Regions from separate parts of the Streptomyces sp. NPDC012769 genome, predicted to be linked through region 3. Evidence: riboswitches for the same ligand, from Rfam matches in the RefSeq annotation. Region 3 holds a riboswitch; each other region holds the start of a gene.
What was found. A riboswitch is a leader RNA that binds a small molecule or an ion and turns the genes downstream of it on or off. The one in region 3 is predicted to bind cobalamin.
Positions count from the first base shown of each region.

Region 1: it holds a riboswitch for cobalamin, as region 3 does, so the genes downstream of both, ACFY7C_RS22650 (ribonucleoside-diphosphate reductase subunit alpha) here and ACFY7C_RS06905 (ABC transporter substrate-binding protein) in region 3, are expected to answer to the same signal.
Region 2: it holds a riboswitch for cobalamin, as region 3 does, so the genes downstream of both, ACFY7C_RS15010 (cobalamin biosynthesis protein) here and ACFY7C_RS06905 (ABC transporter substrate-binding protein) in region 3, are expected to answer to the same signal.

Region 1 is NZ_JBIBCP010000004.1:292,189-299,811, forward strand. It holds gene ACFY7C_RS22645 (ribonucleotide-diphosphate reductase subunit beta) at 1-508, opposite strand, end outside; gene ACFY7C_RS22650 (ribonucleoside-diphosphate reductase subunit alpha) at 508-2,865, opposite strand; cobalamin riboswitch at 2,997-3,137, opposite strand; gene ACFY7C_RS22655 (GNAT family N-acetyltransferase) at 3,177-3,689, opposite strand; gene mctP (monocarboxylate uptake permease MctP) at 3,769-5,391, opposite strand; gene ACFY7C_RS22665 (DUF3311 domain-containing protein) at 5,388-5,651, opposite strand; gene ACFY7C_RS22670 (GntR family transcriptional regulator) at 5,767-6,531, opposite strand; gene ACFY7C_RS22675 (extracellular solute-binding protein) at 6,817-7,623, shown strand, end outside.
Region 2 is NZ_JBIBCP010000002.1:1,311,046-1,318,668, forward strand. It holds gene ACFY7C_RS15000 (putative cobaltochelatase) at 1-819, opposite strand, end outside; gene ACFY7C_RS15005 (cobyric acid synthase) at 890-2,398, opposite strand; gene ACFY7C_RS15010 (cobalamin biosynthesis protein) at 2,395-3,369, opposite strand; cobalamin riboswitch at 3,404-3,537, opposite strand; gene ACFY7C_RS15015 (hypothetical protein) at 3,665-3,886, opposite strand; gene ACFY7C_RS15020 (anion permease) at 3,912-5,174, opposite strand; gene ACFY7C_RS15025 (alpha/beta hydrolase) at 5,515-6,642, shown strand; gene ACFY7C_RS15030 (hypothetical protein) at 6,775-7,623, shown strand, end outside.
Region 3 is NZ_JBIBCP010000001.1:1,538,536-1,546,158, reverse strand. It holds gene ACFY7C_RS06930 (HAMP domain-containing protein) at 1-2,632, opposite strand, end outside; gene ACFY7C_RS06925 (ATP-binding protein) at 2,747-3,166, opposite strand; gene ACFY7C_RS06920 (ATP-binding protein) at 3,201-3,779, opposite strand; gene ACFY7C_RS06915 (STAS domain-containing protein) at 3,776-4,183, opposite strand; gene ACFY7C_RS06910 (STAS domain-containing protein) at 4,225-4,629, opposite strand; cobalamin riboswitch at 4,806-5,004, shown strand; gene ACFY7C_RS06905 (ABC transporter substrate-binding protein) at 5,043-6,101, shown strand; gene ACFY7C_RS06900 (FecCD family ABC transporter permease) at 6,218-7,186, shown strand; gene ACFY7C_RS06895 (ABC transporter ATP-binding protein) at 7,183-7,623, shown strand, end outside.

The DNA.
Region 1 (7,623 bases), on a different contig from region 3:
GGTTGAGCAGGAAGCGACGGCGGTCGGCCCGCGTCTCCAGACGGTCGATCTTCTCCACCGAGTCCATCCAGCGGAAGCAGAACTGCGCCTTCTCGCGGATGGACGGGATGTTCTCGACGGCGGCGAACGCGGCGGCGCGGTCGTCCGGGTCGGGCAGGTAGGTGTCGAGCAGCGTCAGATAGAACTGGACGTGCACGGCCTCCTCGAAGAGCTGGCGCGACAGATAGAGACGCGCCTCCGGGGAGTTGATGTGCTTGTACAGCGTCAGGACCAGGTTGTTCGCCACGATCGAGTCGCCGGTCGCGAAGAACGCGACCAGGCGGCCGATCATGTGCTGCTCGCCCGGGGACAGCTTGGCGAGGTCGGCGACGTCCGAGTGGAGGTCGACCTCCTCCACGGTCCAGGTGTTCTTGATGGCGTCGCGGTAGCGCTCGTAGAAGTCCGGGTAGCGCATCGGACGCAGGGTCAGCTCGAAGCCCGGGTCGAGCAGGTTCTTCTCAACGGTCATTACTGGCAGGCCTCGCAGGACTCGGGGTTTTCGAGGGAGCAGGCGAGGGCGTCGGCGTCCGGCGTCGCCTGCTGGACGGGGATGGTGGTGGCCTGGGCGGCGCGGGCGATCCGGGTCGCCGGGCGCGAGCGCAGGTAGTACGTGGTCTTCAGACCCTGCTTCCAGGCGTACGCGTACATCGACGACAGCTTGCCGATGGTCGGCGTCTCCAGGAACAGGTTCAGCGACTGCGACTGGTCAAGGAACGGGGTGCGGGCCGCGGCCATGTCGATCAGGCCACGCTGCGGGATCTCCCAGGCGGTGCGGTACAGCTCGCGGACCTCCGCCGGCACCCAGCCGAAGCCCTGCACCGAGCCGTTGGCCTCGCGCAGCGCCTCGCGGGTCTGCGCGTCCCACACGCCGAGCCGCTTCAGCTCGTCCACCAGGTAGGAGTTGACCTGGAGGAACTCGCCGGACAGCGTCTCGCGCTTGAACAGGTTGGAGACCTGCGGCTCGATGCACTCGTAGACGCCCGCGATCGAGGCGATCGTCGCGGTCGGGGCGATGGCGAGCAGCAGGCTGTTGCGCATGCCGACGGCGGCGATCCGCTCGCGCAGCGCGGCCCAGCGCTCGGGCCAGTTGAGCTCGACGTCGTAGTGGTCGGGGTGCAGCACGCCCCGCGCGGTGCGGGTCTGCTCCCAGGCGGGCAGCGGGCCGCTGCGCTCGGCGAGATCGGCGGAGGCCTCGTACGCGGCGAGTATGATCCGCTCGGCGATCTTCGTGGACAGCGCGCGGGCCGGGGCCGAGTCGAAGGGCAGCTTCAGCTTGAAGAAGACGTCCTGGAGGCCCATCGCGCCCAGGCCCACCGGGCGCCAGCGGGCGTTGGAGCGGCCGGCCTGCTCGGTCGGGTAGAAGTTGATGTCGACGACCCGGTCGAGGAAGGTGACGGCGGTGCGGACGGTCTCGTCGAGCCGCTCCCAGTCGAGGTCGCCGGTCGCGGTGTCCACGAACGCGCCCAGGTTGACCGAGCCGAGGTTGCACACGGCCGTCTCGCCGTCGTTCGTGACCTCGATGATCTCGGTGCAGAGGTTCGAGGAGTGGACGACGGTGCCGGGCTCGGCGGTCTGGTTCGCGGTCCGGTTGGAGGCGTCCTTGAACGTCATCCAGCCGTTGCCGGTCTGCGCGAGGGTCCGCATCATCCGGCCGTAGAGGTCGCGGGCCGGCATGGTCTTGCGGGCCAGGCCCGCCGCCTCGGCCTTGCGGTAGGCGGCGTCGAACTCCTCGCCGTACAGGTCGACCAGCTCGGGCACGTCGGCCGGGGAGAACAGCGACCACTCGGCGTCCGCGTTGACCCGGCGCATGAACTCGTCCGGGATCCAGTGCGCCAGGTTGAGGTTGTGCGTCCGGCGGGCGTCCTCGCCGGTGTTGTCGCGGAGCTCCAGGAACTCCTCGATGTCCGCGTGCCAGGTCTCCAGGTAGACCGCGGCGGCGCCCTTGCGGCGGCCGCCCTGGTTCACGGCGGCGACGGAGGCGTCGAGGGTCTTCAGGAACGGGACGATGCCGTTGGAGTGGCCGTTGGTGCCGCGGATCAGCGAACCGCGGGCGCGGATGCGGGAGTAGGACAGGCCGATGCCGCCCGCGTGCTTCGACAGCCGCGCCACCTGGTGGTAGCGGTCGTAGATGGAGTCCAGCTCGTCCTGCGGGGAGTCCAGCAGGTAGCAGGAGGACATCTGCGGGTGGCGGGTGCCGGAGTTGAAGAGGGTGGGGGAGGAGGGCAGGTAGTCCAGCCGGCTCATCAGCCCGTACAGCGCCGCGACCTCGTCCACGGCGCGCACGCTGTCGTCCTCGGCGAGGCCGCAGGCGACGCGGAGCATGAAGTGCTGCGGGGTCTCGATCACCTTGCGGGTGAGGGGGTGGCGCAGCAGGTAGCGGGAGTACAGGGTGCGCAGGCCGAAGTAGCCGAAGCGGTCGTCGGCGGCCGGGTCGATCGTCCCGTCGAGCCGGGCGGCGTGCAGCGCGACGAAGTCGGCGGTGCGGTCGGCGATCAGGCCCTCGCGGTGTCCGACGGCGACCGAGGCGGAGAAGGACACCGCGCCCTGGCCCGCGGCCTCTTCGGCGATGGTGAGGGTGAGCAGCCGGGCGGCCAGCCGGGAGTACGCGGGGTCCTCCGCGATCAGTCCGGCGGCGGCCTCGGTGGCCAGCTCGCGCAGCTCCGCCTCGTCCGAGCCGGCGTGCCGGCCGCGCAGCGCGGCGGCGGCGACCCGGCCGGGGTCGGTGTCCCGGAGGTCGGCGGTGAGATCGGTCAGGGTCCGCAGGAGTACGGTCCCGGGTCCGTCGCTCTCGATCGCTGCGGCCGGATCGGCGGGCGCGATGGTCACGTGGGGGCTCTCCCTCGCTCGGCTCGGGGCCAGGGCGGGGGGAGGCGGAGGGCGGGCGGCCGTACGCACGGCGGCACCGCGTCCACCGGCCCACTCCGCGAGGCCCGGACGTCTGTGGCACCCGGAACGGACGGACCGGGCGCACTGTCGGCAGGTCTTCGGACTCACTTCGTACGGAAGCGCATGAAGTACACCGTTGCGGGACAGTTCCGGATTTCCACCGGATTCCCCTGCGACGACAGCGAGCACGAGCATACATGTGGGGGGCGCCGCTTGCGGCACCCCCCACATGTTGTGTGTCGTTTGCTTCGCTACAACTCCAGGGTGTAGCAGAGCAGCAGGAATTCGGGGCGATCGGGGATGGGGGACCAGTCCCGTTCCGGCGTGTGCCGGAAGCCCAGACGGTCGTAGATGCGGTGTGCGGTACGCATGCCGGTCTGGGTGGACAGGACGATCCTCTCGCAGCCCGGGACGGCCCGGGCGCGGTCGACGCAGGCCCGGACGAGCGCTTCGCCGACGCCGCGGCCGCGGGCGGCGTGGTCGACGGCCAGCATCCGGATCTCGGTCTCCCCGGCGCGGGCGCGATCGCCCATCACCCCGGGGGCCGGGACGAAGGTGACGCCGCCCAGGATGGTGCCGGCCGCGTCGTCCACGGCCACGAGCACGTCGGCGACCTCGGCCCGGCCGGCCACGTTCCGCAGATGTCCGAAGTACCAGTCGTCCTCGCCGTGGAGGAGGTGCCCGTCCTCGAGATAGGCCCGGCCGGTGATCTCCCCCAGGGTCTCGTGCTCCTCCGGCCGTACGTCTCTGATCGTGAAGTCCATGCCCAGCAGTCTCCCTCGGGTACGGCTCCGCCCGCCGCCCGGTTTCCCGGGGGCGGGCGGAGCGACGGGTGTGCCGCGGTCAGTGGCCGGCGCCGACCTTCGGCAGCTCGGTGACGACGCCCTTGTCGCCGGCGTCGGCCGTGTAGTCCTCGGGCCGGGTCTCGTCGACGCCTTCGGGCGCCTTGACGGCCTTGAGGACGAAGGTGAGGACGACGGTGACGACGACGTTGAGGACGAAGGCGGTGAGGCCGATGTAGCCGATCTCGCCGATGCCCGGGATCTCGGCGGAGGAGCCGCCGAAGTGCTTCTGGGTCGGGCTCGCGACCCCGTAGGCGGCGGCGGTGCCGTAGACCATGCCGACGGCCCAGCCGGCGAGCAGCGCCCAGCGGTGGAACCAGCGGGTGAACAGGCCGCCGACCAGGGCGGGGAAGGTCTGCAGGATCCAGATGCCGCCGAGCAGCTGGAAGTTGATGGCGACGGTCTTGTCCATGGTGAGGACGAAGACCAGCGCGCCGACCTTCACCAGCAGCGAGACCAGCTTGGAGACCTTGGTCTCCTGCTCGGGGGTCGCGTCGGGCTTGAGGAAGTCCTTGTAGATGTTGCGGGTGAAGAGGTTGGCCGCGGCGATCGACATGATCGCGGCCGGCACGAGCGCGCCGATGCCGATCGCGGCGAAGGCGACGCCCGCGAACCAGTCCGGGAACATGTTCTCGAAGAGCTGCGGGATGGCGAGCTGGCCGTTGGACACCTTCACGCCGGCCGCGATGGCCATGAAGCCGAGCAGTGCCAGCAGGCCCAGCATCAGCGAGTACAGCGGCAGGATCGTGGTGTTGCGGCGGATCACCTCGCGGCTCCGGGAGGAGAGCGTCGCGGTGATCGAGTGCGGGTACATGAACAGCGCGAGCGCCGAGCCGAGCGCCAGCGTCGCGTACGTCCACTGGCCGGCGTCGCCGGGCACGAGCGCGCCCTTGGGCTTGCCGGTGGCCGGGTTGGTCTGCGCGTACGCCTCGCTCGCCCGGGCGAAGATCTCGTCGAAGCCGCCCAGCTTGATCGGGATGTAGATGATCGCCACCGCGATGACGATGTAGATCAGGGTGTCCTTGACGAAGGCGATGAGCGCGGGGGCGCGCAGGCCGGAGGAGTAGGTGTAGGCCGCGAGGACACCGAAGGCGATGAGCAGCGGCAGGTCCTTGATGAACCAGTTGGTGTTCTCGCCGCCGCCGACGCCCATCACGTCCAGGACGGCCTGGATGCCGACGAGCTGGAGCGCGATGTACGGCATGGTGGCGAGGATGCCGGTGAGGGCGACCGCCAGCGACAGGCCCTTGGAGCCGAAGCGGCCGCGGACGAAGTCGGAGGTGGTGACGTAGCCGTGCTTGTGGGACACCGACCACAGGCGGGGCAGGAAGGTGAAGATCAGCGGGTAGACCAGGATGGTGTACGGCACGGCGAAGAAGCCGGCCGCGCCCGCCGCGTAGATGGCCGCCGGGACGGCCACGAAGGTGTACGCGGTGTAGAGGTCGCCGCCGAGCAGGAACCAGGTGATCCAGGTGCCGAACGATCTGCCGCCGAGGCCCCATTCGTCGAGGCTGTTCTCGTTCTCGGCCTTGCGCCACTTGGCGGCCAGGAAGCCCATGACCGTGACGGCCAGGAAGAAGAAGAGGAAGACGCCGAGCGCGACGCCGTTCACGCCGTCCTTCATCGCGCGTCACCGCCCTTGCGGGCGCGCTGGGCGCGCTGGTCGCGCTTCCAGAGGACGTACGCGACCATGGTCAGGCCGGTCGAGATCACGACCCAGAGCATCTGGTACCAGTAGAAGAACGGGACCCCGATGACGACCGGGTCCACCTTCGCGTACGAGCTCACCCAGAGCATCGCGACGAACGGCGCGAAGAGGCAGAGCGCGATCACCACCCTGAGCGGCGTGATGACCGGTTGTTTCCCTTGTGTCGCTTCTGACATGGCGAAACCGTCCCCTCACTGATCACCTCGTAATGACGGGGAAATCTAGGGGACGGTCGCGCTGGGAGGAACCCCTGTCCGTATAACGGATCAACCGTCAGTCGGAGAGGCCGGATCAGCCGTTGGGGCGCTGGAGGCGGGCGACGAACTTGTAGCGGTCGCCGCGGTACACCGAACGCACCCATTCGACCGGTTCGCCCTGGGCGTCCAGGGAGTGCCGGGAGAGCATCAGCATCGGCAGGCCCACGTCCGTGCCCAGCAGCCCGGCCTCGCGCGGGGTGGCGAGCGAGGTCTCGATGGTCTCCTCGGCCTCGGCGAGATGGACGTCGTACACCTCGGCGAGCGCGGTGTAGAGCGAGGTGTACTTCACCAGGGAACGCCGCAGCGCGGGGAAGCGCTTGGCGGACAGGTGCGTGGTCTCGATGGCCATCGGCTCACCGCTGGCGAGGCGCAGTCGCTCGATGCGCAGCACCCGGCCACCGGGGGAGATGTCGAGCAGCCCGGCGAGGGTGTCGTCGGCGGTGACGTAGCCGATGTCGAGCAGCTGCGAGGTGGGCTCCAGGCCCTGGGCCCGCATGTCCTCGGTGTACGAGGTGAGCTGGAGGGCCTGGGAGACCTTGGGCTTGGCCACGAAGGTGCCCTTGCCCTGGATCCGCTCCAGCCGGCCCTCGACGACCAGCTCCTGCAGGGCCTGGCGCACGGTGGTGCGCGAGGTGTCGAACTCGGCGGCGAGGGTGCGCTCGGGCGGGACCGGTGTGCCGGGCGGCAGGGTCTCCGTCATGTCGAGCAAGTGCCGCTTCAGTCGGTAGTACTTGGGCACGCGCGCGGTGCGGGTGGCTGCGCCGCCCTCTGTCTCCGTGGTGCCCGCGTCCGTGGCCATGGCCTGCCTTCCCGACTCCTGTGCTGCTGCCGTCACCGGCTCCTCCGTCTGTCGCGGCTCACATGGTGGCACGGACCGGTCACGGGTCGTCGCCCTCCCTCAGGTGTCGGTCCGATAACGGACCCGACTGCCCTTCTTATACACCCTTGACACCCCTAAAGGTCTAGGCCAAGCTCCGGGTACTGGTCTACACCATTAAAGGCCAGGTCCCAGCCCCACGAGCACTACTCGACGTATGTCTTCGCGCGGTGGGCAGGGGGAGCAGGCATCCCTGAGGAGGGTGGCGTGAAGCGCAAGCTCATCGCGGCGATCGGCGTCGCGGGCATGATGGTTTCGATCGCGGCGTGCGGGGGCTCCGACAAGGGCGGCGACAAGGCCGGCGAGGCCAAGGAGCTGACCGTCTGGCTGACGGTCGACGCCCAGAACAACTGGCCCGAGCTGGTCAAGGCCGCGGACGACGCGGTGACCAAGAAGCACCCGGGCATCAAGATCAAGCACGAGTACTACGGCTGGCCGGACAAGAACACCAAGCTCGACGCGGTGCTCGCGACCGACAAGGCCCCGGACGTTGTCGAGATGGGCAACTCCGAGATGATCAGCTACATGGCCAAGGGTGCCTTCGCCGAGGTCGACCCGTCGAAGTTCGACAACTCCGACAAGTGGCTCGACGCCCTCAAGGACTCGGTCACCTACAACGGCAAGACCTACGGCGTCCCCTACTACGCCGGTGGCCGCGTGGGCACCTGGCGCAAGGACATCGCCGCCGAGGCGGGCGTCAAGGCCGCCCCGAAGACCTGGGCCGAGCTGACCGCCGCGCTCGACGCCATCCAGAAGAAGAAGGGCGACAAGTTCAGCGCCTGGTACCAGCCGTCGCCGGACTGGTACGCCGCGATGTCCTTCGTCTTCGACGCCGGCGGCTCGATCGCCAAGCAGGACGGCGAGACCTGGAAGGCCAACCTCTCCTCGCCCGAGTCCCTCAAGGGCCTCACCGAGTACAAGAACATCCTCGACAAGTACATGCACGGCGACAAGACGAAGGACGAGTCCGACCGTCCCGTCGTCTTCGGCCAGGGCAACTCCGCGACGATGTTC
Region 2 (7,623 bases), on a different contig from region 3:
GCCGTCGACCTCGAACGCGGCGCAGGTCGCGGCGATCTGGAGCAGCGCGGCGTCCCCGAGGACCACCTGCGGCAGCAACGCCCGAGCCGTGACGATGCGTTCGCGCAGCGCGGCCTCCTCGCCCGCCCAGCGCGCGGCGAAAGCGGCCGGGTCGTCCTCGAACGCGAGCCGCCGCCGCACGACCTCCACCCGCTGCTCGGGCTCACGCGAGGCCGCCACTTCCACGGTCAGCCCGAACCGGTCGAGCAGCTGCGGCCGCAGCTCGCCCTCCTCCGGGTTCATCGTGCCGACCAGCAGGAAACGGGCCGCGTGCCGTACGGAGACGCCCTCGCGCTCCACGTAGGAGGAGCCCATGGCGGCGGCGTCGAGCAGCAGGTCGATGAGGTGGTCGTGGAGCAGGTTGACCTCGTCGACGTACAGGATCCCCCGGTGCGCGGCGGCAAGGAGCCCCGGCTCGAAGGCCTTCACGCCCTCCGCCAGTGCCTTCTCGATGTCCAGCGCCCCGACGAGCCGGTCCTCGGACGCGCCGACGGGCAGCTCGACCATCCGCGCGGGCCGGGCCTGCCGGGCGCCGTCGCGGTGCGGTCCGTCCGGACAGCCCGGGTCCGGCGCGGCCGGATCACAGCTGAACCGGCAGTCCGCGGCCACGGCGACCTCCGGCAGCAGCTCCGCGAGCGCGCGGACGGCCGTGGACTTCGCCGTGCCCTTCTCGCCCCGGACGAGGACGCCGCCCACCGCCGGGCTGACGGCGTTCAGCAGCAACGCCAGCCGCAGGTCGTCCATGCCGACGACGGCGGTGAACGGATACCGGGTGCTCATCGGGTCTTCCTTCCCTCGAGTCCACTTCGCTGACAATGCACGGACCGCGCCGCACGGCGCGGCCGCCCCCTCACGGCGCACCCGGCGGCACGAACGGCAGCCCCTGCGGCGCGCCCTTCTCGATCAGCCGCAGCAGCGCGTCCGTGTCCGCGTGTTCCTCGATCAGGTCGCCGAGGCGGTCGAGCTGCTCCTCGCGCAGCGCGCCGAACGAGGTGTCCGGGGCCGGGACGAAGCGGCGGCCCGCGGCCGCCGCGACCTCCCGCAGGAACGCCCGCCGGAAGCCGTCGGACTCCAGGGAGCCGTGCCAGTGGGTCCCCCACACCGCGCCGACGCGGCAGCCGTCGAGGAACGGCTCACCGCCCAGCATCTCGGCCACGCCGTGGTGGATCTCGTAGCCCTCGACCCGCTCGCCGAGCGCCTCGCCGACCGGTCGGGCCAGCGTCTTCCCGGGCGCGAACCGCACCCGTACGGGCAGCAGGCCGAGCCCGTCGACCGTGCCGGCCCTGGACTCGACCTCGTCGTCGATGCGCTCGCCGAGCGCCTGGAAGCCGCCGCAGATGCCGAGCACGGGACGGCCCTCGGCGGCGCGCCGGGCCAGGGCGTCGGCGAGACCCCGCTCGCGCAGCCAGGCCAGCGCCTTCACCGTGCCCCGGGTGCCGGGGACGACGACGAGGTCGGCGTCGACGAGCTCCTCGGGGCGGTCGACGAACCGCACCACGACCCCCGGCTCGGCGGCGAGCGCGTCCACGTCGGTGAAGTTGGACATCAGCGGTACGGCGCACACGGCGACCCGCAGCACGTCCGCGCCGAGCGGCGGCGCCACGACGGACTCGCGCACCGCGCCCCGCAGCGAGACCCGCAGGCCGTCCTCCTCGTCGATGCCGAGCCCGTGCGCGTACGGCAGGACGCCGAACGTACGGCGGCCGGTCAGGTCGTGCAGCATGTCGAGGCCCGGCTCGAGGAGGGTCACGTCGCCCCGGAACTTGTTCACCAGATAGCCGGCGACCAGCGCCTGGTCCTCGGGCGCGAGCAGCGCCGTCGTCCCGAAGAACTGGGCGAAGACCCCGCCCCGGTCGATGTCGCCGACCACGACCACGGGCAGCTTCGCCGCCCGTGCGATGCCCATGTTCACGATGTCCGTGCGCCGCAGGTTGATCTCGGCCGGACTGCCGGCGCCTTCGCAGATCACCGCGTCGTACGTGCTCCGCAGCTCCTCCAGGCAGGCGAGGACCGGCTCGAACAGCTCCTTCTGCCGCCCGCCGTGGTAGCCGCGGGCGCTGAGCTCGCCGATCGGCCTGCCCATGAGCACGACCTGGCTGGAGCGGTCGCTGCCCGGCTTGAGGAGCACCGGGTTCATCAGGGCGGTCGGCTCGACCCGCGCGGCCTGTGCCTGCATGGCCTGTGCCCGCCCGATCTCGGCACCCTCCCTCGTGACGAAGGAGTTCAGGGACATGTTCTGGCCCTTGAACGGCGCCACCTTCATGCCCTGCCGGACCAGCCACCGGCAGATGCCGGCCGTGACGACGCTCTTGCCCGCGTCGGACGTGGTCCCGGCGACGAGCAGCCCCCCGCCCCTCATGCGTACCTCCGCTTCACCGCGTTCGTCAGGATCCGGCCGCCCACGCAGGCGGCCAGGGTCAGCCAGGTCACCCGGCGGGACAGCCGTACCGCCCGGTCGATGTCGGCCACCTCGACGGCCCGCCCCTCCCCGTTGAGCACGGGCCGGTGCTCGACCCGTCCGCCGTACGACAGGGTGCCGCCGAGCCGTACGCCCAGCGCACCCGCGAAGGAGGCCTCCACCGGGCCCGCGTTGGGGCTCGGGTGCTTCCCGGCGTCGGCCCGCCAGGCCCTCAGCGCGCCGCGGGGGTTCCCGCCCGCCACGCCGGCGAGCACGGCGGTGAGCCGGGCGCCCGGCCAGCCGGCGAGGTCGTCGAGGCGGGCCGAGGCCCAGCCGAAGCGCCGGTAGCGGGGGGACTTGTGGCCGACCATCGCGTCCAGGGTGTTCACCGCCCGGAAGCCGAGCAGGCCGGGCACGCCCGCGACCGCCCCCCAGAAGAGGGCGCCCACGACGGCGTCCGAGGTGTTCTCGGCGACCGACTCGACGACCGCGCGGGCCATCGCGGGCCCGTCCAGGGACTGGGGGTCGCGGCCGCACAGATGGGGCAGCCGCTCGCGGGCCACCTCCAGGTCGCCGGCGGCGAGCGCGCCGCCGATCGCGCGGGCCTCGCGGCCCAGGGTCGTACCGCCGACGACGGCCCACACGGAGGCGGCGGTCAGGGCGACGGAGGCGGCGTGGTGGCCGCGTACCGTACGGGCGGCGAGGGCGCCGAGCGCCACGGTGGTGCCGGCGCAGACGGCGGTGTGCAGGGCGCCGCGTCCGCGGTGGTCGCGGTGCAGGCGCTGCTCGACCGCGGCGGCGGCCCGGCCGAAGGCGGCGACGGGGTGGCCGCGGCGGGGGTCGCCGAGGAGCAGATCGACGGCGAGGCCGGCGGCCGCTCCGTAGGCGTAGACACGGGTGGTGCCGGGAAGTCTGGGGCGGCGGCCGGGCATGGCGCTGTGTCCTCACTCAGGGTCCGCGCCCTGGATCGACGTGACCGGCGGCGAGAGTTCCTGACTCCCGGCCCCGCGGGGCCGGTCACAGTGGCGGGACCGCGCCGGAATCGCACCGGGCTTCCTCTCCATTGCCGCCGTACTGGCCTCGGCAGTCCACCACGCTCCGCGAACAGCCGTCAACTCACCCTTGACCTGCGGCGGGTCACTGTGCGAAGCACCACAAACACGGCGGCCGGGCGGCCCGCACACGAGGTGCGGACCGCCCGGCCGTCAGGTCGTCCGGTTCGCCGGGTCAGGCGACGATCAGATAGATGCCGTACGCCACGGCGGCGGCGCACAGGGCGAAGCAGGCGTAGGCGCCGGTGCGGGCCAGGGCGGCGGAGCCTCCCTGGGCGGCGGCCTGCTCCTGCTTGGAGAGGCCGACGATGCCGAGGGTGAACAGGCCCACGAGGGCGACGGTCGCCACGAGGCTGACTCCGAAGACGGAGCCGAGAGCTGCCCAGTCGATCTTCATGCGGTTGCTTCCTTGTTCCTCTTGCTCAGACCGCGGCCGGGGCCGGGGGAGCGGTCGGGTCCGCCGTGCCCGGCGCGGGGATGGTGGCCTTGAGGTCCTCGTCCGTGACGGCGGCGACGGAGCCGGCCGGCGGCGGGGTGACGGCCGCGATGGCGGTGGTGACGACGCCCGCGGGCTCGGTGTCGGTCTCGACGTCGTTGACGTTGGTGTGGTCGACCACCTGGCGGCGGGAGATCAGCCAGATCGCGAGGCAGGAGGCGGCCAGGAAGGTCGCGACGGTGTAGACGCCCCAGTCGCCCTGGCGGGCCACGTACTCGGCACCGGCTCCGACCAGACCGGCGGCCGGCAGGGTCAGGCCCCAGGCGACGAACATCCGGGTGGCGGTCGACCAGCGGACGACACCGCCCTTGCGGCCCAGGCCCGCGCCCATGACGGCGCCGGAGCAGGAGTGCGTGGTCGAGAGGGAGAAGCCCAGGTTGGAGGAGGCCAGGATGACCGTGGCCGCGCTGGTCTGGGCGGCGAAGCCCTGCTGCGGCTGGAGGTCGGTGAGGCCCTTGCCCATGGTGCGGATGATGCGCCAGCCGCCGAGGTAGGTGCCGAGCGCGATCGCCACACCGGCGGAGACGATGACCCAGACCGGCGGGTTGGAGCCGGGGGCGATGGTGCCGCCGGCGACCAGGGCGAGGGTGATGATGCCCATGGTCTTCTGCGCGTCGTTGGTGCCGTGGGCGAGGGAGACGAGACCGGCGGAGGCGATCTGGCCGGCCCGGTAGCCCTTCGCGGTCGTCTTGGCGTCCGCGTTCCGGTCGAGGCGGTACGTCAGGCGGGCGGCCAGCATCGCGGCCAGGCCGGCGACCAGCGGGGCGGCGATCGCGGGCAGGAGCACCTTGGTGACGACGACGCCGCCGTTGACACCGCTGACGCCGATGGAGGCGACGGTCGCGCCGATGAGGCCGCCCATCAGGGCGTGGGAGGAGCTGGAGGGCAGTCCGACCAGCCAGGTCACCAGATTCCACAGGATCGCGCCGACGAGCGCGGCCAGGATGACTTCGGGCTGGATGCCTTCCTCGTTGACCAGTCCCTTGGAGATCGTGTTGGCGACCTCCACCGACAGGAACGCGCCGACCAGGTTCAGCACGGCGGACATGGCCACCGCCGTCTTGGGCTTGAGAGCACCGGTCGAGATGGTCGTCGCCATCGCGTTGGCGGTGTCGTGGAAACCGTTCGTGAAATCGAACACGAGAGCTGTCACGACCACAATCGCGAGCAGCAGCGTGATGTGTTCCATTTACCCAGGCAATCGTTTGACGTCAGTGGCTAGCCGAACGTAGGCAACCTGGGTGAACGGAAGGTGAACTGGGTCGGGCGGCGTGGTGTCCCGAACCGGTGTCGGCAGATTCCGTTTCCGCCCTTCGCGACCCCCCTGTCCACGATGCGGTCACCCTGCGACCCCGGGTAATCCGTGCGATTCCGGTACGGAGCCGACCTGTGCCGCTTCCCCCGCTCTCATCCCGTATCGCCCCGTGGACGACGTCAGCCGCACGGAGGACCCCGTCGGGGAGACCCACATCACTCGAAGGAAGGGCCGCCCGGTGGCACGGCGGGGCCCGGCTGCGGACACTGGGAGCGTGCGCCCGGCTACAGCGACGGCAGCGGCCGTCACCACAGTGATCGGTCTCGGCGCGGCCGCGGTGGCGGCCGGCCGGTACGCCAGCGACGCCGCCCTCGGGGTGCCGTCCGGACGGCCCTTCCCCGGAGACCCCAGACTCACCGTGCACGCCACGGGCCCCGGTCGGATCACCCTCACCCGCAGCCTCGCCTCCCTGCGCCCGGGCACGTACGGCATCGAGGCCGACGGCCTGCACGCCGTCGTCGGCCCCGTCCTCGACCGGGTCCCGCACACCGCCGACACGGTGGTGCGCCGGCTCGAGCGCGTCGAGCTCGGTGCCCTCGCCCCCGGCGACCGCGTCCGCCTCACCCCCCAGCTGCACCGCGGCACCCCCGAGACCGCCCTCGGCCTGCCCTACGAGGAGGTCGAGATCCCCGGCGAGCTCGGCGGCCTGCCCGCCTGGGTCGTCCCCGGCGCGCGCGCCACCTGGGTGATCGCCCTGCACGGCCTCGGCACCACCCGCGAGCACCCGCTCAACCTGCTCCCCTTCTTCCACCGCCGGCAGATCCCCGTCCTCGTCCCCGCCTACCGGGGCGACCTCGGCGCGCCCGACGCGCCCGACGGGCTCGGACACCTCGGCGACTCCGAGTGGCGCGACGTCGACGCCGCCGTCCGCTACGCCGTCCGCCGCGGCGCCGCGAACGTCGTCCTGCACGGCTGGGGCACCGGCGCCGCCATGGCCCTGCACGCCGCGGCGAGCTCCGGGATGCGCGACCGGATCCGCGGCCTCGTCCTCGACTCCCCGGTCCTCGACTGGGAGGCCACCCTGCGCAACCTGGCCTCCGCCCGCCGCGTCCCCGGCCCGCTCCTGCCGCTCGCCGTGCGTGCGGCCCAGGGCAGGACCGGCCTGCACGGCGACCGCCTCCAGGAGGCGGCCGACCCCCGCGCCCTGCGCGTCCCGACCCTCGTCCTGCACGGCCCCGACGACACCCTCGCCCCCTGGGACCGCTCCCGGCGCCTCGCCGAGCTCCGCCCCGACCTGGTCACCCTCACCACGGTCCGCGAGGCCCCGCACGCCGCCATGTGGAACGCCGACCCGCTCGCCTACGAAGAGGCCCTCCGCCGCTTCCTCACCCCCCTCGTCTGACGGCGTCCGCCCGGCCGGGCCGGGCGGTGCGCGGGGGCCGGACGGGGCCCCGCCGCGGCGAAGGCGAGGGCGCCGACGCGGCGTTGCGGATTCCGATTGGGCTTTCGGGCCGTCAGCGGGAAGACTGCCTCCGTGACGTCTCGAAAGCCCGATGAACCATTGGCGCGCAACTCCAGACTCCGACTCGTCCGTCCGCGGTCCCTCGCCACCGCGCGCAGGGCCGTGACGAACCGGCGCACCCGCCCGGCGCCGCGGCCGCCCGAGGGGACGCCACCCCGGGCGGAACTGGCCCGGCAGGCCCGGGCGGTCCTGGCCGACGCCGTGCGGATCGCGCGGTGGGCCGCCGTCGAGCGGCAGGCCGAGACGGCACCCCCCGACGGGGAACGTGCCTCCGCCGCACTGGACCTGACCCCCGCACAGGTCAAGGCCGGCTGGGACCGGGCCCGGCTCGCCGGGCTCGTCGAACTGCACGGCGACACCGCCCGCCCCGGCTGGCGGCTCCAGGCCTGGGACCGGGACGACTCCGCGGTGCTGCGCGGCTGGGTCGCCCTCTTCGACGCCTGGTCACTGACGCACCCCGCCCCCGAGGACGTGGTGCCGGGCGCCGTCGCCGAGGTCGTCGAGGCCGTGCCCCAGGTCCTCTCCCTGCTCCAGCTCTCCGCCGGACCCGTCGCCGTGGCCGGCCTGCTCGACCTGCTGCGGCAGCGCGTCGCCGAACTCCGCGAGGAGCGCTGCGAGGTCCCGGCCCCCGGCGCCGCCGTCGAGACGCCGCCCGCCGCCGAAGGCCTGCCCGCCCTGCTCGACTGGGCGCTGAAGGGTCTCGCGGCCGTCGGCGCCCTGACGCTCGGCGAGGGCGCGGACGGCGGTCACGCCACCCTCACCCCGCTCGGCAACTGGGCGGTGTGGGTCAAGCTGGAGCAGATCTGCGTCGCCGCCCAGAGCCCGGCCGGCAACATCGAGCAGTCCGCCGAGGACATGCTC
Region 3 (7,623 bases):
GCCGCTCGGGCAGGTGGAAGGTGAAACGGCTGCCCCGCCCGGGGGTGCTCTCGACCTCGATGGTGCCGTCCAGGAGGGTGGCCACCTCCCGGCTGATGGACAGGCCGAGGCCCGTACCGCCGTACTGGCGCGCGGTGGTGCCGTCGCCCTGCTGGAACGCCTCGAAGATGTTGCGGAGCCGGTCGGCGGGTATGCCCACGCCGGTGTCGGCGACCCGGAAGGCGAGGACCGGCCGTCCGTCGCGCAGCACGGCGGGGATCTCGTCCGGCGGCGTGTGCTCGACGGTGAGCTCGACCCGGCCCACCTCGGTGAACTTCATCGCGTTGGACAGCAGATTGCGCAGCACCTGCCGCAGCCGCCCCTCGTCCGTGGTGAGGTACGCCGGGATGTCCGGGGCCACCGAGACCGTGAACTCGAGGCCCTTCTCGTCCGCCATCGGGCCGAAGGTCGCCCCCAGCGACTCCATGAGCTTGGACAGGGCGAACGGCTCGCGCCGCACCTCCATCTTGCCCGCCTCCACCTTGGACAGGTCCAGGATGTCGTTGATCAGCTGGAGCAGGTCGGAACCGGCCGAGTGGATCACCTCGGCATAGTCGACCTGCTTCTCCGTCAGGTTGCCCTCGGGGTTCTGCGCCAGCAACCGGGCCAGGATCAGCAGGCTGTTGAGCGGCGTCCGCAGCTCGTGGCTCATGTTGGCGAGGAACTCGGACTTGTACATGGAGGTGCGCGACAGCTGCTGGGCCCTCGTCTCCAGCTCCTGCCGGGCCTGCTCGATGACCCGGTTCTTCGACTCGATGTCCTTGTTGCGCTCGGCGAGCAGCGCGGCCTGCTCCTGCAGTTCCGCGTTGGACCGCTGGAGTTCGCGCTGCCGCGCCTGCAACTCCTGGGTGCGGGAGCGCAGTTCGTCGGCGAGGGTACGGGACTGGGCGAGCAGCTCGTCGGTGCGGAGGTTGGCCACCAGGGAGCTGAGGACCGCGCCCGCGCTCACCACGAACCGGTCCAGGAAGTCGCGCTGGAGCGCGCCGAACGGCCGCAGCGAGGCCAGTTCGACGGCGCCGAGCACCTGGTCCTCGACCACGATCGGCAGCACGACGAGGGCGGCGGGCTCGGCGCTTCCGACGCCCGAGGAGACGGTGGCGTATCCCTGGGGCACCGGATCGACCAGCAGGGTCCGCCGGTCCCTGGCCGCCTGCCCGATCAGCCCCTCGCCGAAACGGAACCGGCGCCGCGGGCCGCCGGGGCCGACGGGCAGCCCGTAGGAGGCGGCCATGACCAGGGTGGGGCCCTCCCACTCCTCACCGTCCCCGGCGTACTCCCGCCCGTTCTCGCCGCCGTCCGAGACGAGGAAGAAGGCCCCGTACTGCGCCGAGACCAGCGGCGGCACCTCCGCCATGATCAGCTCGGCGATCTCGGGCAGCCGGCGGGTGCCCTGGAGCAGGGCGGTGATCCGGGCCAGGTTGGTCTGCAGCCAGTCCTGTTCCTCGTTGGCGCGGGTGGTGGCCCGCAGCGACTCGACCATCGAGTTGATGTTGTCGCGCAGTTCGCCGACCTCGCCGGGCGCCTCGACGGTGATGGAACGGGTCAGGTCGCCCTCGGCGACCGCGCTGGTGACCTCGGCGATCGCCCGCACCTGGCGGGTCAGGTTCCCGGCCAGCTCGTTGACGTTCTCGGTCAGCCGCGCCCAGGTCCCCGAGACGCCCTCGACCTCCGCCTGGCCGCCCAGTTTCCCCTCCGTGCCCACCTCGCGGGCCACCCGGGTCACCTCGGCCGCGAACGACGACAGCTGGTCGACCATGGTGTTGATGGTGGTCTTCAGCTCCAGGATCTCGCCCCGGGCCGCCACGTCGATCCGGCTGGTCAGATCGCCCTGGGCGACCGAGGTGGTGACCTGCGCGATGTTGCGCACCTGGTTGGTCAGGTTGTCGGCCATCGAGTTGACGTTGTCGGTGAGGTCCTTCCAGGTGCCGGAGACCCCGCCCACCCGGGCCTGGCCGCCGAGCAGGCCCTCCGTACCGACCTCGCGGGCCACCCGGGTGACCTCCTCGGCGAAGGAGGACAGCCGGTCGACCATGGTGTTGATGGTCTCCTTCAGCTCCAGGATCTCGCCGCGCGCGTCCACCCGGATCTTCTGCGTGAGGTCGCCGCGGGCGACGGCGGTCGCCACCTGGGCGATGGAGCGCACCTGCGAGGTCAGGTTGTCGGCCATCGTGTTCACGCCGCTGGTGAGCTCCCGCCACGCCCCGCGCGCCAGGGGCTCGCGCACCCGGCCGCCGAGCAGTCCCTGCCCCCCCACCTCGCCGGCGACGCGGGTGACCTCCGAGGTGAGGAGGGAGAGCCGGTCGACCATGTCGTTGTAGACCGTCGCGATCTCGCCCAGGACGCCGTCGGAACCCTCGGTGAGCCGGACCGACAGATCTCCGTCCCGTACGGCGGTGAGCCCGGCGAGGAGTCGGCGCAGGGCGTCCTCGCCGGCCGGGGAGCCGGTGCCGGAGCCGGTGCCTGAGCCCGTGCCGTCGCCGCCCCATCCGCTCCGGTCGCCCCCATTGCCGCCGCCGGGGGCGTGGTCGCCGCGACGACCGCCGTCGCCGCCGTGACCGCGACTGCCGCGGGGTGCTGGTCTGCGCTGTGCCATGGAGGACCTCGTCCGCAGGTGGGCGCCCTACCCGTCCACTTTAGGTCCGCCCCGGGACCGGGTCTTCCGGAGCGGCCGGCACCCGGCATTCGGCCGGTCCGCCGGCCCCGCCCGCTAACGCAGTACGTCCACCTCGAACCACACCGTCTGGCCGCCGCGGCCCCGCGACACCGAACCCCAGCGCGCCGAGAGCCGCTGGAGCAGGAAGAGCCCGTGCCCCGAGGGCCGGCCGGCGTGGTGCGGGGCGCGCGGAACCGGGCGGCCGGGGCTGCTGTCGCTGACCTGGACCCACAGCGCCCGGTCACGGCCTTCGAGGCACAGCTCGTACGGAGCGCTGCCGTGGGTCCGGGCGTTGGTGACGACCTCGGACACCAGGAGCAGGACGTCCTCGACCGGTTCGCGCCCGCGCGCGCCCGCGCGGCCGAACCACGCGGCCAGGGCCCGCTGGGTCAGGTCGCGGCACTCCGCCGCGAGACCCGGCCCCTCCGTCAGCTCGTACCGCAGCGATCGGCGGGTGGTGGTCTCCTCTCCCATGACCATGCGCTGCGGATTACCCCTGTGGGCCCGGTCAAACGCCCGGCCGGTCCTCGCGCCCCCACGGGGGCGCCGACGGGAGGGCCACCTCCAGCCACACCACCTTGCCGGGGGCGCCGTCGTCCTTCGCCGCGGCGCCCCACGCCCCGGCGAGCCGGTCGAGCACCATCAGACCGTGGCCGCCGGGCAGCGAGGGGGAGCGCGGTACGTCGGAGCGGGGAGAGGCCGGATTCCCGTCGTACACCTCCACCCGGAGATGCCCTTCGGACTGTCGCAGGACCAGTTGCTCCGGTCCGCCGGCGTGCAGACAGGCGTTGGTCACCACCTCGGACACCATCAGCAGCACGTCCTCCGCGCGCTCCCGCTCCTCCGGCGTCGTCCCCGGCAGCCAGCCCCAGTCGGTGAGTGCCGCCGCGGTGAAGTCCCGGCAGCGGGTCACCGCGCCGCCGGCGCCGTGCAGCAGCAGTCGCCGGACCTGGCCCTGGGCGAGGTTCCCCGCGCCTTCGAGGCCTCCGGAGTCCCTGGCGTGGCCGCTGTGGCCGCTGTAGCCGTCGTGGCTGGTATGGCTGGTGTGACCCGTGTTCCCGGTCCCCGCGGTGTCCCCGCGCCTCATGATCCCTCCGCCGCTGGTGAGCCGTCTGTTGTCGGGGCGTCCGCGAGGGCGGCGGTGGTGCTCTCGTACACCCGGAAGACCGCCCGCGCACCCGTTATCTCGAACATCCGGTCCACCGGCGGGCGCAGTCCGGCGAGGTCGAGCCGCCCGCCGCCGTCCAGCATCCGCAGCCGGGCCCTCAGCAGTACGTTCAGACCGGTCGAGTCGCAGAACCGCAGGCCCGAGCAGTCGACGACGACGCGCCCGGACCGGTCGAGCCGCACCAGCGCCTCCTTGAGGGGGGCCGCCGTGTCATGGTCGAGTTCGCCGGTCACAGTCAGCACGACCGTGCCGGGTTTTCGTCCCTCCAGGACGTGAACGCCGAGCCGCCCCGCGAAGTCCTCCGCTGCCTCCGTGGCTCCCATGCGGTCACAGCTCCTTTCCGTCCTCGGCGGTACCGCCATGATCAGGCGAAGCACAGGTCGGCGCGATCCTTGACGATGGTGAAGAGACGCAGTGTCCCCGTCAACGCGAACAGCCGACGCAGTCGCCGGGGGAACGGCCCCGCCGGCACCAACCGGTGGTCGGCGAAGTGCGCGGCCACCAGCTCGTGCAGGAACGAGGAGTCCCCGCAGCCGACCTGGGAGACGTCGAGGACGACCAGTCGCGGCTCGGCGAGCCGCGCGTCGGCGAACGCGTCGTGCAGGCAGCCGGCCGTCTCCACGTCGAACTCCCCGGTCGCCGACAGGACGACCACCGCGCCCGGCTCCGGCGAGGGCTCGCGCACCACCCACGCCGTCCCCGACGAGGGCCGGTACGTACGGGGCTCCGGAACCGCGTCGGGGCGTGGCACGAACTGCGCGTCGACCATCACCGCACCTCCGCCCAGCACGTGCCCCGATCCGCGTTCCCTATGCGTGCGGGCACCCGGAAGCAGGGGTGCGGCAGGGGTGGGGCGAGAGTGAGGGACGGGGGAGCCGGGGTCGCGGCGTCGGCGAGCCGGGGGTGCGGCGGGGTGCCGGACCGTCAGGTCGTGATCTTGGGCTGTGGTAGCTTGCGGTGGCCAGTCGAACTCCCGTGCGTGACGCACGGTGGTCAGGGAATCCGGTGCGAATCCGGAACTGACGCGCAGCGGTGAGGGGGACGGGCGGGGCACGACGCCACTGGGCCGGGACGATCGGGCCGGGAAGGCGCCCCGACCGAGCGATCCCGAGTCCGAAGACCTGCTGGCGGACCGTACGGACCGGGCCTCGCGCACAGGCCCCTCGACGACCAGGATCAGCCGTGCCCCTTCACCGTCCCGCCCGCCCCGCCGCCCTGCTTCTCTGCGGGGTCCTGCTCCTCACCGCATGCGGCAGCGCCCCCACGGACTCCGACACCGCCACCGGCACCGGAGGCGGCGCCGCGTCCGCCGACGCGAAGAGCCGCTCCCTCGAGAACTGCGGCCGGACGGTGCGGGTCCCGCCCGGCGGGCCGCGCCGGGCCGTCTCCCTCAACCAGGGCACCACCGAGATCATGCTGGCCCTCGGCCTCGCCGACCGCATGGTGGGCACCGCCACCTGGACCGACCCGGTCATGAAGGGCCTGGAGAAGCCCGCCGCCGCCGTGCCCCGCCTCGCCGAGAACAACCCCTCCTTCGAGAAGGTCCTCGACACCGAACCCGACTTCGTGGCCGCCTCCTTCGCCTCCACCCTCGGCAAGGGCGGCGTCGCCACCCGCGAGCAGTTCGAGCAGCTCGGCGTCCCCACGTACCTCTCCCCGTCCGACTGCCTCGGCAAGGACAACTCCGGTGGCGGCGACGGCAGGCGCACCACCCCGCTCACCATGGAGACCGTCTACGGCGAGGTGCGCGACCTCGCCCGGCTGTTCGGCGTCGAGGAACGCGGCGAGCGGCTCGTCGCCGAACTGAAGGCCCGGGTGACGAAGGCCACCACCGGCCTGCGCGGCGCCGGCGTCAGCGTCCTCTACTGGTTCTCCGACGCGCACTCGCCCTACCTGGCGGGCTGTTGCGGGGCGCCCGGCGTCATCACCCGCGCGACCGGCACCGAGAACGTCTTCGACGACACCACCGAGGAATGGCCCCAGATCGGCTGGGAGACCGTCGCCGACCGGAACCCCGACCTCCTGGTGATCGGCGACCTCACCCGCAAGGCACAGTCGGGGGAGAGCGCCGCCAAGAAGATCGCGTTCCTGGAGTCCGACTCCGTCACGAAGAAGATGGACGCCGTACGGAACAAGAGGTACGTGCTCCTCAGCGGCCAGGCCATGAACCCCACCATCCGCACGGTCGAGGGCATCGAACAGGTCGCCGCCGCCCTGCGCGCCTCCGGCCTCGCGAAGTGACCGGCACGGTTCCGCGCGGCTCGCTCCCGCGCCGGGCACTTCCGCACCGGGAACTCCCGCACCGGACATCCCCGCGCGGCTCGCTCCTGCGCGCCGCCGCCGGCTGCGCCGTGCTCATGCTCTCGCTCGCGGTCGCCGTCACCATCGGACCGGCCGACATCGGCGTCACCGACGTCTGGTCCGCCGTCTCCGCCCACCTCGGCGGCGCCCCGTCCGGCCTCAGCCCCATCCGCGACGGCATCGTGTGGAACCTGCGGCTGCCCCGTACCCTCCTCGCCGCCGTGTGCGGCGCCGGGCTCGCGCTCTGCGGGGCGGTGATGCAGTCGCTGCTGCGCAACCCGCTCGCCGACCCCTTCGTCCTCGGCGTCTCCTCCGGCGCCTCGACCGGCGCCGTCGTGGTCGTCGTCCTCGGCGTCGGAGGGGGAGCCGTCTCCGTCTCCGCCGGGGCGTTCGCCGGCGCCGTCTGCTCGTTCGCCGCGATGCTGCTGCTCAGCCACGTCCTCGGCGGCACCACCGACCGGGTCGTGCTGTCCGGCGTCGCCGCCATGCAGCTGTTCTCCGCGCTCACCTCCTTCGTCGTCGTCACCTCCGCCGACGCCGAGACGACCCGGGGCGTCCTCTTCTGGCTGCTCGGCTCGCTCAGCGGCGCCGGCTGGACCGACGTGTGGCTGTGCCTCGCCGTCCTCGCGCTCACCCTGGCCGTCTGCCTCGCCCACACCCGTACCCTCGACGCCTTCGCGTTCGGCCAGGACGCCGCCGCCACCCTCGGCGTACGCGTCGCCCACACCCGGCTCGTGCTGCTGACCGCGACCGCCCTGCTCACCGCGGCCCTCGTCAGCTCCGCGGGCGCCATCGGCTTCGTCGGCCTCGTCCTGCCGCACGCCGCCCGCGCCCTGGTCGGCTCGGGCCACGGCCGGGTGCTGCCGGCCGCGGCCCTCGGCGGCGCGGTCTTCCTCGTCTGGGTCGACACCCTCGCCCGTACCGTCCTCGAACCCCAGGAGGTACCGGTCGGCGTCGTCACCTCCCTCGTGGGCGTCCCCGCCTTCGTCCTCGTCCTGTACCGGAGCAGGAGCGCCCACCGATGACCCTGCACGCGGAACGTGTCACCCGCACCACCGCCGGCCGGCTGATCCTGGACGGCGTCACCGTCACGCCCACGCCCGGCGGCGTCACCGGGCTCCTCGGCCCCAACGGCTCCGGCAAGTCCACCCTGCTGCGGCTGCTCAGCGGAGTCCTCGCCCCCACCTCCGGCGTCGTCACCCTCGACGGCCGGCCCCTGCCGGAGCTGCGCCGCCGCGACGTGGCCCGCCGGGTCGCGGTCGTCGAGCAACAGGCCGACACCCTCGTCGAACTGACCGTCGCCGACGTCGTACGCCTCGGCCGCATCCCGCACCGCCGCGCCTGGTCCGCCCCCTCGGCCGCCGACGAGCGGGCGGTACGGGACGCCCTGCGCCGCACCGACCTGGAGGACCGCGCCGGCCAGCCCTGGCACACCCTGTCCGGCGGCGAACGCCAGCGCGTC